2 regions of the Paenibacillus sp. VCA1 genome follow, and region 2 is predicted to be linked to the other one. Evidence: riboswitches for the same ligand, from Rfam matches in the RefSeq annotation. Region 2 holds a riboswitch; the other holds the start of a gene.
The links. Region 2 has a riboswitch for ZMP and ZTP ahead of RJP21_RS09920 (bifunctional 5,10-methylenetetrahydrofolate dehydrogenase/5,10-methenyltetrahydrofolate cyclohydrolase). Riboswitches for the same ligand answer to the same signal wherever they lie in the genome.

Region 1: linked by a shared signal. The riboswitch ahead of rpiB (ribose 5-phosphate isomerase B) and the one ahead of RJP21_RS09920 (bifunctional 5,10-methylenetetrahydrofolate dehydrogenase/5,10-methenyltetrahydrofolate cyclohydrolase) in region 2 are both predicted to bind ZMP and ZTP.

What each region holds. Positions count from the first base shown of each region.
Region 1 is NZ_JAVLSX010000003.1:159,608-166,526, reverse strand. It holds gene RJP21_RS07420 (FtsW/RodA/SpoVE family cell cycle protein) at 1-69, shown strand, start outside; gene spoIIR (stage II sporulation protein R) at 326-1,066, shown strand; gene RJP21_RS07410 (L-threonylcarbamoyladenylate synthase) at 1,310-2,434, shown strand; gene RJP21_RS07405 (manganese efflux pump MntP) at 2,532-3,092, shown strand; gene RJP21_RS07400 (low molecular weight protein arginine phosphatase) at 3,134-3,721, shown strand; ZMP/ZTP riboswitch at 3,871-3,953, shown strand; gene rpiB (ribose 5-phosphate isomerase B) at 4,107-4,562, shown strand; gene RJP21_RS07390 (TIGR01440 family protein) at 4,575-5,186, shown strand; gene glyA (serine hydroxymethyltransferase) at 5,381-6,628, shown strand.
Region 2 is NZ_JAVLSX010000004.1:140,390-147,308, reverse strand. It holds gene RJP21_RS09930 (phosphotransferase family protein) at 1-293, opposite strand, end outside; gene RJP21_RS09925 (cyclodeaminase/cyclohydrolase family protein) at 299-937, opposite strand; gene RJP21_RS09920 (bifunctional 5,10-methylenetetrahydrofolate dehydrogenase/5,10-methenyltetrahydrofolate cyclohydrolase) at 941-1,795, opposite strand; ZMP/ZTP riboswitch at 1,857-1,937, opposite strand; partial or broken gene RJP21_RS09915 (GNAT family N-acetyltransferase) at 2,009-2,576, opposite strand; gene RJP21_RS09910 (AraC family transcriptional regulator) at 2,617-3,657, opposite strand; gene RJP21_RS09905 (RCC1 domain-containing protein) at 3,757-4,641, opposite strand; gene RJP21_RS09900 (VOC family protein) at 4,978-5,265, opposite strand; gene RJP21_RS09895 (DUF899 domain-containing protein) at 5,593-6,258, opposite strand; gene RJP21_RS09890 (DUF779 domain-containing protein) at 6,482-6,859, opposite strand; gene adh (aldehyde dehydrogenase) at 6,875-6,919, opposite strand, start outside.

The sequences.
Region 1 (6,919 bases), on a different contig from region 2:
GGGCATGAAGTTAGCGAGGATATCGTCTCGCCGGCGCCGCAGAAAATGTCGGCCACCAAGCAGGCTTGATCGAATAGGTCCGTTTTTCCTTGCCTTTAACGGCAAGGAGAAGCGGCCTTTTTCATTGCAAGGAAAGTGTAGGGCTTCGAAAACCGTACGCTTGCGCCTCGGAAAAACCGTCGATACATGCGATGCTTTCTTCGGAGCTCAGTAGACACCTTTTTATTTTTTCGCTAGATTCATAGACTGCCGGGTTTAGACTCTATCATTTTCGGCCATACTGGTCAGTATCATAGCAGGATTTGATAGAGGGGGCGCGAAAGGCATGTGGAATCATAACGAAAAAGAAGACCGCTTGCGGTCTTTGGTTAAGAATACCGCCATTATTTTTTGTATCATGTTGATGCTTGCCATGACTTGGGAAGCGCAAAAAACGGACGCCGCCGTTGCCGGGGGGCCGATTCCCCAGGAATCGATCCGTCTGCGCATTTTGGCCAACTCCGATAATCCGGACGACCAGCTGGTCAAAAGGCAAATCCGCGATGCGGTGGTCGAGCAAATGGATGCATGGGTACAGGAGCTGGACAATCCGCAAAGCCTGGAGGAGGCGCGGAAGACGATTCGGGAGCATTTGCCCGAAATAAACGAACTGGTCGGAAGGGAATTGGGGAAGAAGGGGATCGACTATGAATACAGCGTAGAGCTGGGTGTCGTTCCATTCCCTACGAAATTGTACGGAGGAACGGTTTATCCGGCAGGCAACTATGAAGCGCTGCGGATTACGCTGGGTGCCGGCAAAGGCCAGAACTGGTGGTGCGTGCTGTTCCCGCCGCTTTGCTTCATCGACGCCGGCAGCGGCGATGCTGCGGCGCAGCCGGCGGCCAAAGCGGAAACGGCCAAGGCGCAGGGCAAGGCGAAAAAGACGGCCTACAAACCGGGAGACCCGGAAGGGAAAACCGTAAAGGCTTCGGAGCAGGCGCCGGTCAAAGCTTCCGAACCGGAGGTTCGATTCTTCCTTTGGGATCTGTTAGAAGGGATCTTCAGCTGGTTTAAAGCTTTGTTCTAAACGATTCGGATACGGGGACACTGGTTTCCGTACGGATCGGCCGGTTACAACCTTCGTTTCAGGTGTGGTAATATAGGGGTACAATATATACGCGGTAAATTAGGATTAAAACGGCTCAACGTCACAATCATTGCTAGGCGTACGGAGGTTGAACGGCTTTACGGGCCGGCCGCCGCAGCATTGATTCGTTTTGAGCCTTTTTCGATACCGGGTGAACCATTCGACAGAAAGACAGGGATATCCATGGAACATACTGATCAAGAGCTTGGGACGGGGCGGCCGTCCACTCCTTTTTGGCGCATCGGGCCGGAACTATTGTCCGATCCTGCCAAGCTGCGGGAGGAACTGAAGCCGGCGGCTGCGATTCTTCGGGAAGGAGGCGTGGTCGCGTTTCCGACCGAAACGGTGTACGGTCTTGGCGCGGACGCGCGTTCGACGGAGGCGGTCGAGGCGGTATTTGCGGCGAAGGGCAGACCGTCGGATAATCCGCTTATCGTCCATATTGCGAACCGGGGCGGACTGGACGGACTGGTGAAGGCGGTGAGTCCTGCGGCACAGCGGCTGATGGATGCCTTCTGGCCGGGGCCGCTGACGATCGTGCTGCCGGTTCGGCCCGGCGCGCTGTCGCCCCGAGTGACGGCAGGACTGGACACGGTGGGGATCCGGATGCCGGATCACCCGGTGGCGCTGGCGCTCATCGCGGAATCGGGCTGTCCCGTGGCGGCGCCGAGCGCCAACCGTTCGGGACGCCCGAGCCCGACGCTGGCCGGCCATGTGATGGAAGACCTGGCCGGCACGATCGGCGGCATCGTCGATGGCGGCGCGACCGGCGTCGGCGTCGAATCGACCGTCGTTCAGGTGGCGGAGGACGGTTCCGTCATCGTTCTCCGTCCGGGGGGCGTCACGCTGGAGCAGCTGTCGCAGGCGGCGGGAGCGCCCGTGCGTTTGGACCCGGCGCTCTTGCCCGACGCCGGGAGCGACCACATCGAAGCTCCGAGAGCTCCCGGGATGAAATATACCCATTACGCCCCGAAGGGCGTGCTTCGGATCGTCGCCGGGCCGTCGGCGGCGGGAGTGTCCGATTGGATCAGCCGGAGCTTGCGGGAAGCGGCTGCCCGCGGCGAGCGAACCGGGGTTCTCGCTTTCGAGGAGCACATCGGGCGTTACCAAGCCGATTGCATTGAAAGCCTGGGCAGCTTGTCCGATTTAAGCGCGGCTGCGCATCGCCTGTACGCCGCCCTCCGCCGGATGGACGAGGAGGGCATCGGTTTTATTTTATCCGAGGCTTGCCCGGAAGAAGGACTGGGAGCCGCGATTATGAATCGTCTCCGAAAGGCGGCGGGACAGCGCGTGATCCGGCTTGATTGAACTTTTCGATAGCTTGGCCGCCAGAACGTACAAGTCATGATTGTCCACATGTCCGCATATGGTTGTACAAGAACCTAACGGACATGGGGGAATTGGAATGTTGGAGACATCCGCCGGTTTGGGTCAGCTGATTGCGATCCTCATTATGGCCGCGGCACTTGGTATGGATGCTTTTTCTCTGGGCATCGGGATCGGCATGAAAGGGATTCGCCTGCTGCATGTGTTGAAGATCAGCGCGCTCATCGGCATGTTTCATATCCTGATGCCGCTTTTGGGCATGTACGCCGGGCAATACATGAGCTCTTTGCTTGGGCAGGTGGCGGATTACGTTGCCGGAGGACTGCTCATCCTGCTTGGGGTCCACATGGTGTTCGGCTCTTTTAAAAGCGGGGAGGACCGGGTGATCGACCATCGCTCGCTGCTGGGCATGATGCTGTTCGCCTTGAGCGTCAGCGTGGATTCCTTTTCCGTCGGGCTTTCGCTCGGGATGTTCCAAAGCAATTTGGCGTTTACCGTTTTGGCCTTTGGAATCAGCGGCGGGGCGATGTCGGTATTGGGGCTCATGCTGGGCCGGAGGGCCAGCCGCAACCTGGGGGACTACGGGGAGGCGCTGGGAGGTGTAATCCTGCTGGCATTTGGCCTCGCCTTTATCTTTTGATACAATAATCGCCAAAGAACAATCCGGGAGGTGCGATAGACGTGAAACATATCTTGTTTGTGTGTACCGGGAACACGTGCCGCAGCCCGATGGCGGAAGCTCTTCTCCGCAAAATGGCCAAAGACCGCGGCATCGCTGTCGAAGCCCGTTCCGCCGGCGTCGCGGCGATGGACGGCTTATCGATGTCGCGTCATGCGGAAGCCGTTTTGCGCGACCACGAGATCGATGACCGTCTGACATCAAAATCGTTGAAGCCGGATGCGGTGGATTGGTCCGATTTGATCCTTACGCTTACCCAAAGCCATAAGCAGCAGGTCATCCGGAACTTTCCGCAGGCGGCGGACAAAGTGTACACGCTGAAAGAATACGTGGAAGACGACGAGAGCGTGTTAAACGACCTGAAAGAGCTGGACGGCCTGTACGCGACTTGGGAGGTCAAACGCTCGCTCGGACAGGAGCTGACGAATGAGGAGCGGGAACGCTTGATCGAAATCCAGCAACGGGTGCCGAGCTTCGATATTTCAGATCCTTTCGGGGGATCCCGGGAGGATTATGATTTGGCGGCGGCCGAAATCCGTGCCGCGATTGAACGGTTGCTCGATAAGCTGGAGGCTTACCGCGCGTTCTGATAACAGCCTGCCGCACGCCGGATCTTTTGCGGGACGGCCCCCGTTCGTTCGGAAGAAGCCGTGAAAGCCGTCTTTTAGGCGGCGGAAGGGCGAGAGTGAAATGGCTTGCTTTTCGGCGCTTAATGGCTTATGATGGTTGTGAAAAACCTTGGATCCGGTGTAACTGGCGACAACTGTGGATGAAACCACGATGGAGCACCGGATGATACGGCCGGTCGCCTGGGCAAAAGAGCAATTCTGCGGTAACCCGCGGACTGCTCTTTTTTGTATTCATGAGGGAATTTTGCGTCATCCCCGTGAAGGTATTTTCATCTTGTGGCTTTGAAATAGGGTATAATGTACAAGAAGTCACATAAGCACGAAATTCAGGGAGGTTTTTCGAAACATGAAGATTGCTGTGGGAACAGATCACGCGGGTGTGCGTTTGAAGGAAGACATCATCGCCGTCATTCGGGAAATGGGTCACGAGGTCGTGGACGTGGGGTGCAGCTGCGCTGACTCCGTGGACTATCCGGACTATGCCCTGCCCGTATGCGAGCAGGTCGTCTCGGGTGAAGTGGATCGCGGCATTCTTATTTGCGGAACCGGGATCGGCATGAGCATCGCTGCGAACAAGGTTCCGGGCATCCGCTGCGCGCTGGTGCATGACGTATTTTCCGCCAAAGCGACCCGGGAGCACAACGATTCCAACGTGCTCGCAATGGGCGAACGCGTTATCGGTCCCGGCTTGGCGCAGGAAATCGCCAAAATCTGGCTCGGCACGCCGTTCAGCAGCGGGGAGCGCCATACGCAGCGGGTTAGCAAAATCAAAGCGATCGAGGACCGTTATCTGCAGCATTAGGGAGGTGTTCGCATGGAATCGGCTGAACCGAGCATTCCATCGGAAGTTTCGCTAAAAGAGCAAGTATCGGATATTTTGCGGGAATTGGCGGAAGCGGCGGGGCTCGGCCCCGGCAAAGTCGTCGTGGTCGGAACCAGCACGAGCGAAGTGGCTGGCCGGCGGATCGGCACCTCGGGAGCGTTCGAAGTGGCCCAAGAACTGCTGGAAGGCATCCGGGAAGTCAGCGGCGAGTTCGGATTCGAGCTGGCGTTCCAGTGCTGCGAGCATTTGAACCGGGCACTCGTGGTGGAGCGTTCGCTTCTTGCGGCGCTGCGGCTTACCGAAGTGGCCGCCGTTCCCGTTCCGAAGGCCGGCGGGTCGATGGCCAGCGCCGCCTACCGCTCGATGAAGGAGCCGTGCCTGGCCGAATCCATCGAAGCGGATGCAGGGATCGACATCGGGGAAACGCTGATCGGCATGCACCTGCGGCGCGTCGCCGTGCCCTACCGTACCAAGCTGCGGTACGTCGGGCAAGCGCGCGTTAATGCCGCGTTCACCCGCCCGAAGCTGATCGGCGGCGAGCGGGCGGTCTACCGGGTATTGCCGGAGGAGCAGGATGCGGGCAGTGCATCGCATTGCGATTAAACACGGCGATTTAGCAGTAGAGGCAACAAGTATGGCTCAATATTAGTTTTGATAAAATGCGAAAGCAGCGGAGGGGACGGAATCGATTCTTACGAAGAACGATCCGTAACCGTAGCGGTCACCTCGCACGATGTCAGCCACTAAATTGTTTGAGCCGCAAATATGAAAGTTTATTTTAAGGGAGGAACAAGAAGATGGATCAATTGCGTAAAGCAGACCCAGCGGTATTGGATGCGATGAATTTGGAGCTGAAGCGGCAGCGCAGCAACATCGAGCTGATCGCTTCCGAAAATATCGTCAGCGAAGCGGTAATGGAAGCGATGGGCTCCGTTCTGACGAACAAATATGCGGAAGGTTATCCGGGCAAACGTTATTACGGCGGATGCGAACGCGTCGATATCGTCGAGGATATCGCCCGCGACCGCGCGAAGCAGCTGTTTGGCGCGGAACACGTCAACGTGCAGCCGCATTCCGGCGCACAAGCGAACATGGCGGTATACCTTGCCGCGATCAAGCCGGGTGATACGGTGCTCGGCATGAATTTGGCGCACGGCGGCCATTTGACGCACGGCAGCCCCGTAAACGCATCCGGACTGCTGTATAACTTCGTCGCATACGGCGTTCGCGAAGACAACTTCCTGATCGATTACGACGAAGTGCGCAAAGCCGCATTCAAACATCGTCCGCGGCTGATCGTTGCCGGCGCCAGCGCGTATCCGCGCACGATCGACTTCGAAGCATTCGCTTCGATCGCAAACGACGTGGGCGCATTGTTCATGGTCGACATGGCCCATATCGCTGGCTTGGTAGCCGCCGGCGTTCATCCAAGTCCGGTGCCTCACGCCCAATTCGTCACGACGACGACGCACAAAACGCTGCGCGGTCCGCGCGGCGGCATGATCTTGTGCAAGCAGCCTTGGGCGCAGGCGATCGACAAGGCGGTTTTCCCTGGAACCCAAGGCGGACCGCTCATGCACGTCATTGCATCCAAAGCCGTCGCTCTCGGCGAAGCGCTTGATCCTTCGTTCAAAACCTATGCCCAAAACGTCGTGAAAAACGCCAAGGTTCTTGCCGAAACACTGATCGGCGAAGGCCTGAACATCGTGTCCGGCGGCACGGACAACCACCTGATGCTGGTCGATACCCGCAGCGTCAACATTACGGGTAAGGACGCCGAGAAGGTGCTGGATTCCATCGGCATTACGGTCAACAAAAACGCGATTCCATTCGATCCGACCAGCCCGTTCGTTACGAGCGGCATCCGGATCGGCACGCCTGCGGCCACCTCGCGCGGCATGGACGAAGCGGCGATGGAGAAGATCGGCAAAATTATCGCCATGACGCTGAAGCAGCCGCAGGACGAAACGGTGCTGTCCAAAGCGGCTGCCATGGTGAAGGAACTGACGGATCAATATCCGCTGTATCCGGAACTCAACTATTAATTTCGAAGCGACGTACACCTGAAAGGGCTGGAGGCTTGGCCTCCGGCTCTTTTTTTAATAGATCAGGGATTCCCGCAAGCGGCTGATTCGGCTTCATTGCTAAGGCCGCTACTTGCGGGTTGTTTGCATTAGCCCATACCCATTCCGGACCGATCCGGCGAACAATCGGCCAGGCGTCTTATGCCCTGTGTCACAAAAGGTTTAATCTTCCGCGGCTTAGGGCGAAAATAAACATGTGAAACGTGGTGCAATTTCATTTCAGGGAATGATATAATAAACAAGATTTGTGTA
Region 2 (6,919 bases):
AGCAGCGGCGCACCTCCAAACCTATCCAAAGCGATATAAGGCGCGGGAACAGGCAGACCCGCCGCCTTTAAACGCTGCAGAAGCATAAATTCATGCTGCGCGATTTGAGGATTTCTGCTGCGATCGGCTTCGCCATGCCGGCGTGCAAGCAGTTTTCGCACAGCGCCGTCAGGCATTTCAACGTCAAGCCTCGTCACCTGGGCCGAAACGCCGCCCTGAAGCGCGCGCGTCCCAAGCAGCTTTGCTCCCGGTTCGATTAGTTGAACGACCTGCTCCCATTGCTCGCGTATCATGCGATCTACGCCAACCTTTTCCTGATCTGCTGCAAAACTTGTTCCTTTAACTCTGCTGACCGTGCCGAAAGCTCCGTCCCCGTTTCCTCGAATGAAGTCCGCACGCCGTCATCCTTCATGCTGCCAAGATTGATCTCGACGGTAATCCATGCGGACTGAACCGCTGCGTCCAGCATCAAAAGCGCGATGCCAAGATCCGAAATGACGTTTTTATTGACCTGGACGGTTACCCCGGCTAATGCCGACATGATTTCCAGACAGCGTTTCATCAGATGAAGCGGCACGGATGCCGCCTGTACCGCCGCTTGCTGCAGGGCGACGGAACGATGCCGTTTCTCCTCGTCGGTCCCTTTCGGCAGCGCGAGCGCGGCCATGTAGCCATTAAACGATTCCATATCCTTTTTCAAAAAAAGCTCCGCTTCGGCCATCGCGGCTTCCATCAGCTTTACGATGTCCGCCATTTTCTCCCGTACGGATTCGAACTTCGGTCCGCTCGTTATGTTGGCAACCATGGAGCCCATGGACGCGCCAAGCGCTGCAGCCAAAGCCGCCACGCTTCCCCCGCCCGGCGTCGGCGCGCTTGAAGCGGCCGCTTGCAAAAACCGCCGGACCGTTTGATCAAAAACCTGATTTTCTCCGCTCACGTCCTACACCTCTTTCGATTGCTCCTGCAGCCGGATGGCATGCAATAGATTTTCAAACAGCAGGACGGTCGTCAACGTCCCGACTCCGCCCGGAACCGGCGTCACTGCTTTGGCGGCATCCACGGCCTCGGGAACCGCATCGCCGACGATGCCGGTTGGCGTCTCGGAGATCCCGGCGTCGATGACGACCAGCTCCGGATGCAGCATGTCCGCGGTGATCAGCCCCGCGCACCCGGTGGCGGTCATCAAAATGTCCGCGCCTGCAATATGTTTGGCCAGATTTTGCGTATAGTAATGGCAGACGGTGACGGTCGCGTTTTCGCGAAGCAGCATCTGCATCAAAGGTCTGCCGACCGTTTCCCCGTGTCCGACAAGCACGACGTTTTTCCCTTGCAGCGAAAATCCGAAATGCTTCACGATCCGGATGCACGCCTGCGGCGTAGCCGGGTAAATGCCGGCGCCGCCCGTCATGCAGGCAAGTTTGTTTGCCGACGATATGCCGTCCACGTCTTTTTCCGGCCGGATGGCGTCGCAGCAAGTTTGCAGGCGAATATGCCTCGGAAGCGGCAGCTCCAGCATGATGCCGTGCACCGCCGGATCCCGGTTTAATTTCCCGATCTCGTCAAGCAGCCGCTGCTCCGTCACCTCCGGCTGAAACGTAATCAGGTCGAACGCGATGCCGAGCTGACGTGCTTTTTTCTCTTTCACTCTTGCATAATATGCCGACGCCGGATCTCCCTCAACCAAAATAACAGCCAGCCGCGGCCGAATCCCTTTCCCCTTGCAGCGGTTCACTTCCTCGATGATGGATTCGGATACTTCGCTCGCCAGCGGTTTTGTTTTTAACAGCATGCTCATTCCTGTCGCCTCCGATTTTGGTTTCAAACAAAAAAAGCATTCGGAAGGATGACCCTCCAAATACTTTTGCCCAGGCGTGCGGCTGTTATGATCCATGTGCTCCCTCGTGGTTCCCCACGTTACGCCAGTTACACATGGCCGAAAAGTTATCATGATTATCATTATTGTATCACAAAATTGCCGGTTATACGCTATCGATTTACCTATGTTCGTTCAGATTAAGTCCTCTTTCAAAATGCCGTAAATCTCCAGGTCAACGATCCCTTTGCCGGACCATAAAGACGCCTGCCTCAGTAGCCCCTCTTTTCTGAACCCGTTTTTCAGCAAAACCTTTTTGGACGCTTCATTCTGGGGCATCACTTCGGCCTGGATCCGGTTCACAAGGACTTCGTCGAACAAATACCGGGTGAGCGCTCGCAGCGCTTCCGTAGCAATTCCTTTTCCGTAATGCCGTTCGGCCAAAAAATATCCCACCGTCACCGAATTCACCTTCCGGTTCCAATCGCACGCTTCGATGATGCCCAGCAGCTTGTCGGGCTCCTGCACCGCAAAAATTCCCCATTTGATCCGGCTTTTTTTCAAAAAATCGCGTTCGAAATGCCCGATCATGTTTTTGACCGTCTCTTTGTTATGCTTCGGAATGATGCCGGCAATACGTAAAAACCTTGTCATTGTCATAGATTTCAAATACTTCTTCCAGATGTTCCGCACCGATTTTGTCCAAGATGAGCCTGTCTGATTTAATGACCGGAAACCGGCCGAATGGCGCTTCTGTGTTCATTTCTAACTCCTCCATAAGCCAAGCGATGGCTTCGCCGTTTTTAACCGCTTTTCTTGATCGGGACGTATAAATCCACCCTGCATTTCCCCTCCGCATCCTGCGCGGGATCGTTCAGGCAAAATTCCAGGCACGGGCGGTCATCCGCTTCGTATCCGCTGTTCGGGAGCCAAAGGCCGAATACGTTTTGGTACGCAAGCACAAATTGATCGATCGTGTCGTAAAAAGGATATACCGCAAACATGCCGCCGGGCAACGGCTTGAATCGAATCTCAGTTTCATCCTCCGCCATAAACCCTGCGGGCAGCGTGATGCAAGCATCATACCGGCAGCTATATTCGTCCACCAGCCCCCCATCGTCCAGCGATATCCCGATAAATTGCTGATTTTGCGGCGTCAATCCCCGCTCTGCGGCCCAGCGGCCCAGCTTGTCCCATGCGCTTCCGGTATCGAGATAGCTCCCGACATGCCGGACGTATGCGACGTTCAATGCCGGCAATTCTTTGATTTTTATCATTTGATTCCACGCCCTTTCTAGCAGCGAATGCTTACGATGTTGATTGTAAGCTTTCCCGGACGTCGTCTCTTCCTGTTTCTTGCTTGCTGCTTCCGAAAAATTGCTATGTTTCCCCTGATGCTTGCGCACGCCGGTTGGCGTCGTTCCGTAACGCTTTTTGAATAACGCATGATAAGCCGACAGCGATTCGAATCCGCATTCGTTTGCAACCGCGAGAACCGTCATGTTCGTTTCCGCCAGCAGCCTTACGGACTTTTCCAACCGTTTTCGGTTCAGGAAAGCCATCGGCGTCTCTCCCGTGACCGCGGCAAATATGCGGGAGAAGTGATATTTGGAGAAATTCGCCGCATGCGCCAAATGTTCGAGCGACAATTTTTGTCCGGCGTTTTCTTCCATATAACGAATAACCGCATCGATCCTGTTTTTATATTCCTCGTTTGTCACTACCGGATTCTCAGCCCTTTGCAAATGGTTACCAAAATTATACACGAAAGAAGCGGCTTCGGGAGGAGCGATCTGGATGAGGAAACATTTTTTGCGATCACCGATGGGAAAAAGACTTGTCACAAGGAGGACTCCTACTTTATACCGTATATACCGGTGCAGGACGTTCTCCAAGTGAACGACTTTGTCAAGTTTTTTTGGACGCGCATCCGCTAACGTGATTTATAGAATGCCTCGCCAGCCGCTTACATCGCATTGGCCGTATTTATTGTCACCCGCAGCAACCACCGAGCCGTCCGATTGAAGGCCGATGGTATGAGCGCAACCCGCCGCAACCGCCACGATATCGCGCCAGCGACTTACATTGCATTGGCCATATTTATTATCGCCCACGGCCGTCACCGTGCCATCCGATTTCAGACCAATGGTATGGCTGCTACCCGCCGCTATCGCCACAATGCCGCGCCAACCGCTTACGTCACACTGGCAATGATGATTTCGGCCCGCAGCCACCACTGTGCCATCCGATCTAAGGCCAACGGTATGCAGGTAACCGGCTGCAACCGCCACCATATCTCGCCAGCCGCTTACATCGCATTGGCGATACCGATTATTCCCCACAGCCGTCACCGTTCCGTTCAATTTAAGACCGACGATATGCCAATCACCGGCCGCGACCGCTGCCATTTCACGCCAGCCGCTTACATTGCATTCGCCTTCATGATTTCGACCGACAGCCACCACCGTGCCATCCGATTTAAGCCCAATGGTACGGCGCCAACCCGCCGCAACCGCCACGATATCGCGCCAGTCGTTTACATCGCATTGGCCATGCTTATTCCAACCCGCAGCCGCCACCGTGCCATCCGATTTAAGACCGATGGTATGAGCATTCCCCGTGTTTGTCGCCATATGAACATTACCCGCAGCGACCGCTACAATATGGTGCCAGCCGCTTACATCGCATTGGCTATATTTATTATCACCCACAGCAACCACCGTGCCGTCCGATTTCAGTCCAATGGTATGTCGGGGACCCGCCGCTATCGTATCTTTAGGCCACCGTTTCAAGTTTAACGCGGCTTCTTTCGGTGAAATGTAATCCATGTCTTCCCTCCTTGAATCAAGATCTATTTGAATCCCCTTTTCCCATGAAGTTGACCTCCCCGATATTTCCACTTTCAATTTCGATCCTATAACATTCATGCAAGATTTCATTTGATTAGCCAAGAAACCTTATGGGGACGGCCATCATTTTTAAAAATATTGCTGCCGTACTTTAAAGTTCGACTTTAAGGAAGGTTTTGCCTTTAAAAACGTATACGTCCTTCATCACTACACGTTTACGCGTTTACAGCCAAAAAGTCCTTTCTTCCAGCTATTCCGCAAACATCAAAAAAGGCCGCCGATGCTGTGCTCGGTAGCCTCACTTTAAGTTTCCGCTTAATCGTGTTTATGTCCTGAACCAAAGCCGATGATGTAGCCATCCAAATCCCGAACGGCAAAATCCTTCCATGCCCCCCAATCGTATTCCGTTATTACGGGTTCGGAAACGATGATCGCACCGTTAGTTTTGAGTTCATGATACAAGGCATCCAGTTCATCGTGGGTTTTTACGTAAGCGTATGTATTCCAGGTTCCTTTATTGGGCCGGACATCTTCGACGCTTTGCGCCTGGATCAGTTTAAAACCTAAACCAAAGTTGTCTCGGATGGCCCACTGTTCGTTCACTTCGCATCCCAACGCTTCCTCATAATACTTTCTGGACTTCAACATCCGAGACTAACAAGACGGTAAGTGAATTTTCAATTTTTGCTTTAACGATTTCGGCCATTGCGGAATCACGCTCCTGGATATGGTAATTAACCTAGTAACTACCTTAGCGAATGTATGTTCGTTTGTAAAGGAAAATTTGAACGATTTCACTCCGCCCGGCTGCCGTGAGTACCGGAACCCCTGTTGTTATAACCATCTTGGCCCTGTTTGTGTAACAGCTGCGTCAGGCAGTGGCACGGCGGTCTCTGCAGATTCCGCATTTCATCGGGATTGTTCCAATCCTTAATATTCGTCGTGTAGGCGCCACCAAATATAGGGCGGCGTTTGCGGCCAGCCTTCAGGCGAATCCTCCCAATTTTCCTGGCGACCGAACGGCGTTAGATCAAGGAGATTGAAATCCATGCGGAGCCTGTCGACACCGCGGTCTGTCGTGTAATAGGTGCGAAAGACTTTATCGTCATGTCGGAGAAATACACTTAGGCCGAATCCGTTGCCCGCACCGCAATCAACGTTGAAGTCGTTGCCGTTCGAAGAAAACCAGGGGACAGTCCAACCCATACGCGCTCTATACGGTTCAATCTGCGACAGCGGTGCGGGAGAAACCAGAACAAAGGTCGTATCGCGGGCATGTAGATGGGCAAGAAGGCCAATGTTGTCTACAAAAGACGAGCAACCTGGGCAAGGGCGGTCGGAACCCGGAGCCATCATGAAATGGTAGACGATAAGCTGGCGACGACCGTCAAAAAGATGAAGCAGGTTTCCCGTGCTATCCGGCCCTTCGAAACGGTAATCTTTATCGATCCGCACCATCGGCATCCGGCGGCGCTCTGCGGCCAGCGCATCCAGCGCACGAGTGAGTTCCTTTTCTTTGACGAGCAGCTTTTCACGAGCTGCCAGCCACTCTTCTTCTGAAACGACTTGCGGAAGTGCCGTTTTATCGGTTTCCATTTCCTTCCCCCTCAAAATGAATGATAAGTACTCCTATATAACCTAACATAATTGGTTTTATACGATTTCTCATGGATTGCTCATTTTAGCATGATGCAAAGGCTCGATAAAAGGAGAAGGTCATTTTACGAAACATCCGCCAAATAAAACCCTCAAATTGACAAAATTAACCAAAAAAGAGCTAATAAAAAAAGCCCCATGTAAACGGGGCTTTTTCAACCTTTTACAAAAGCTTCAACTTTCGCTGCTCCTCCTCGGTAAACACCCGGGAACGCGTCAAAAATCTTTTTCCTTCCGGCCCTTCCAGCGAAAACATGCCTCCCCGTCCCGGAACGACGTCGATGATGAGCTGCGTAAACTTCCAATACTCGTATTGGGCTTTGCTCATATAAAAAGGGGCGCCTCCGATCTCTCCCATCAGCACATCGCTGTCTCCGACGAAAAATTCCCCCAACGGATAACACATCGGCGAGCTGCCGTCGCAGCATCCGCCCGATTGATGAAACATGACCGGCCCGTGTTTGGATCGCAGCAGCCCGATCAGTTCCAGTGCGGCATCGGTAGCAACGACCTTGCGAACCTCACTGACCTCTGGCGACATAGCCGGTTCCTCTACTTAAAAGAAACCCAGCGCGTTCGGGCTGTAGCTGACCAGCAGGTT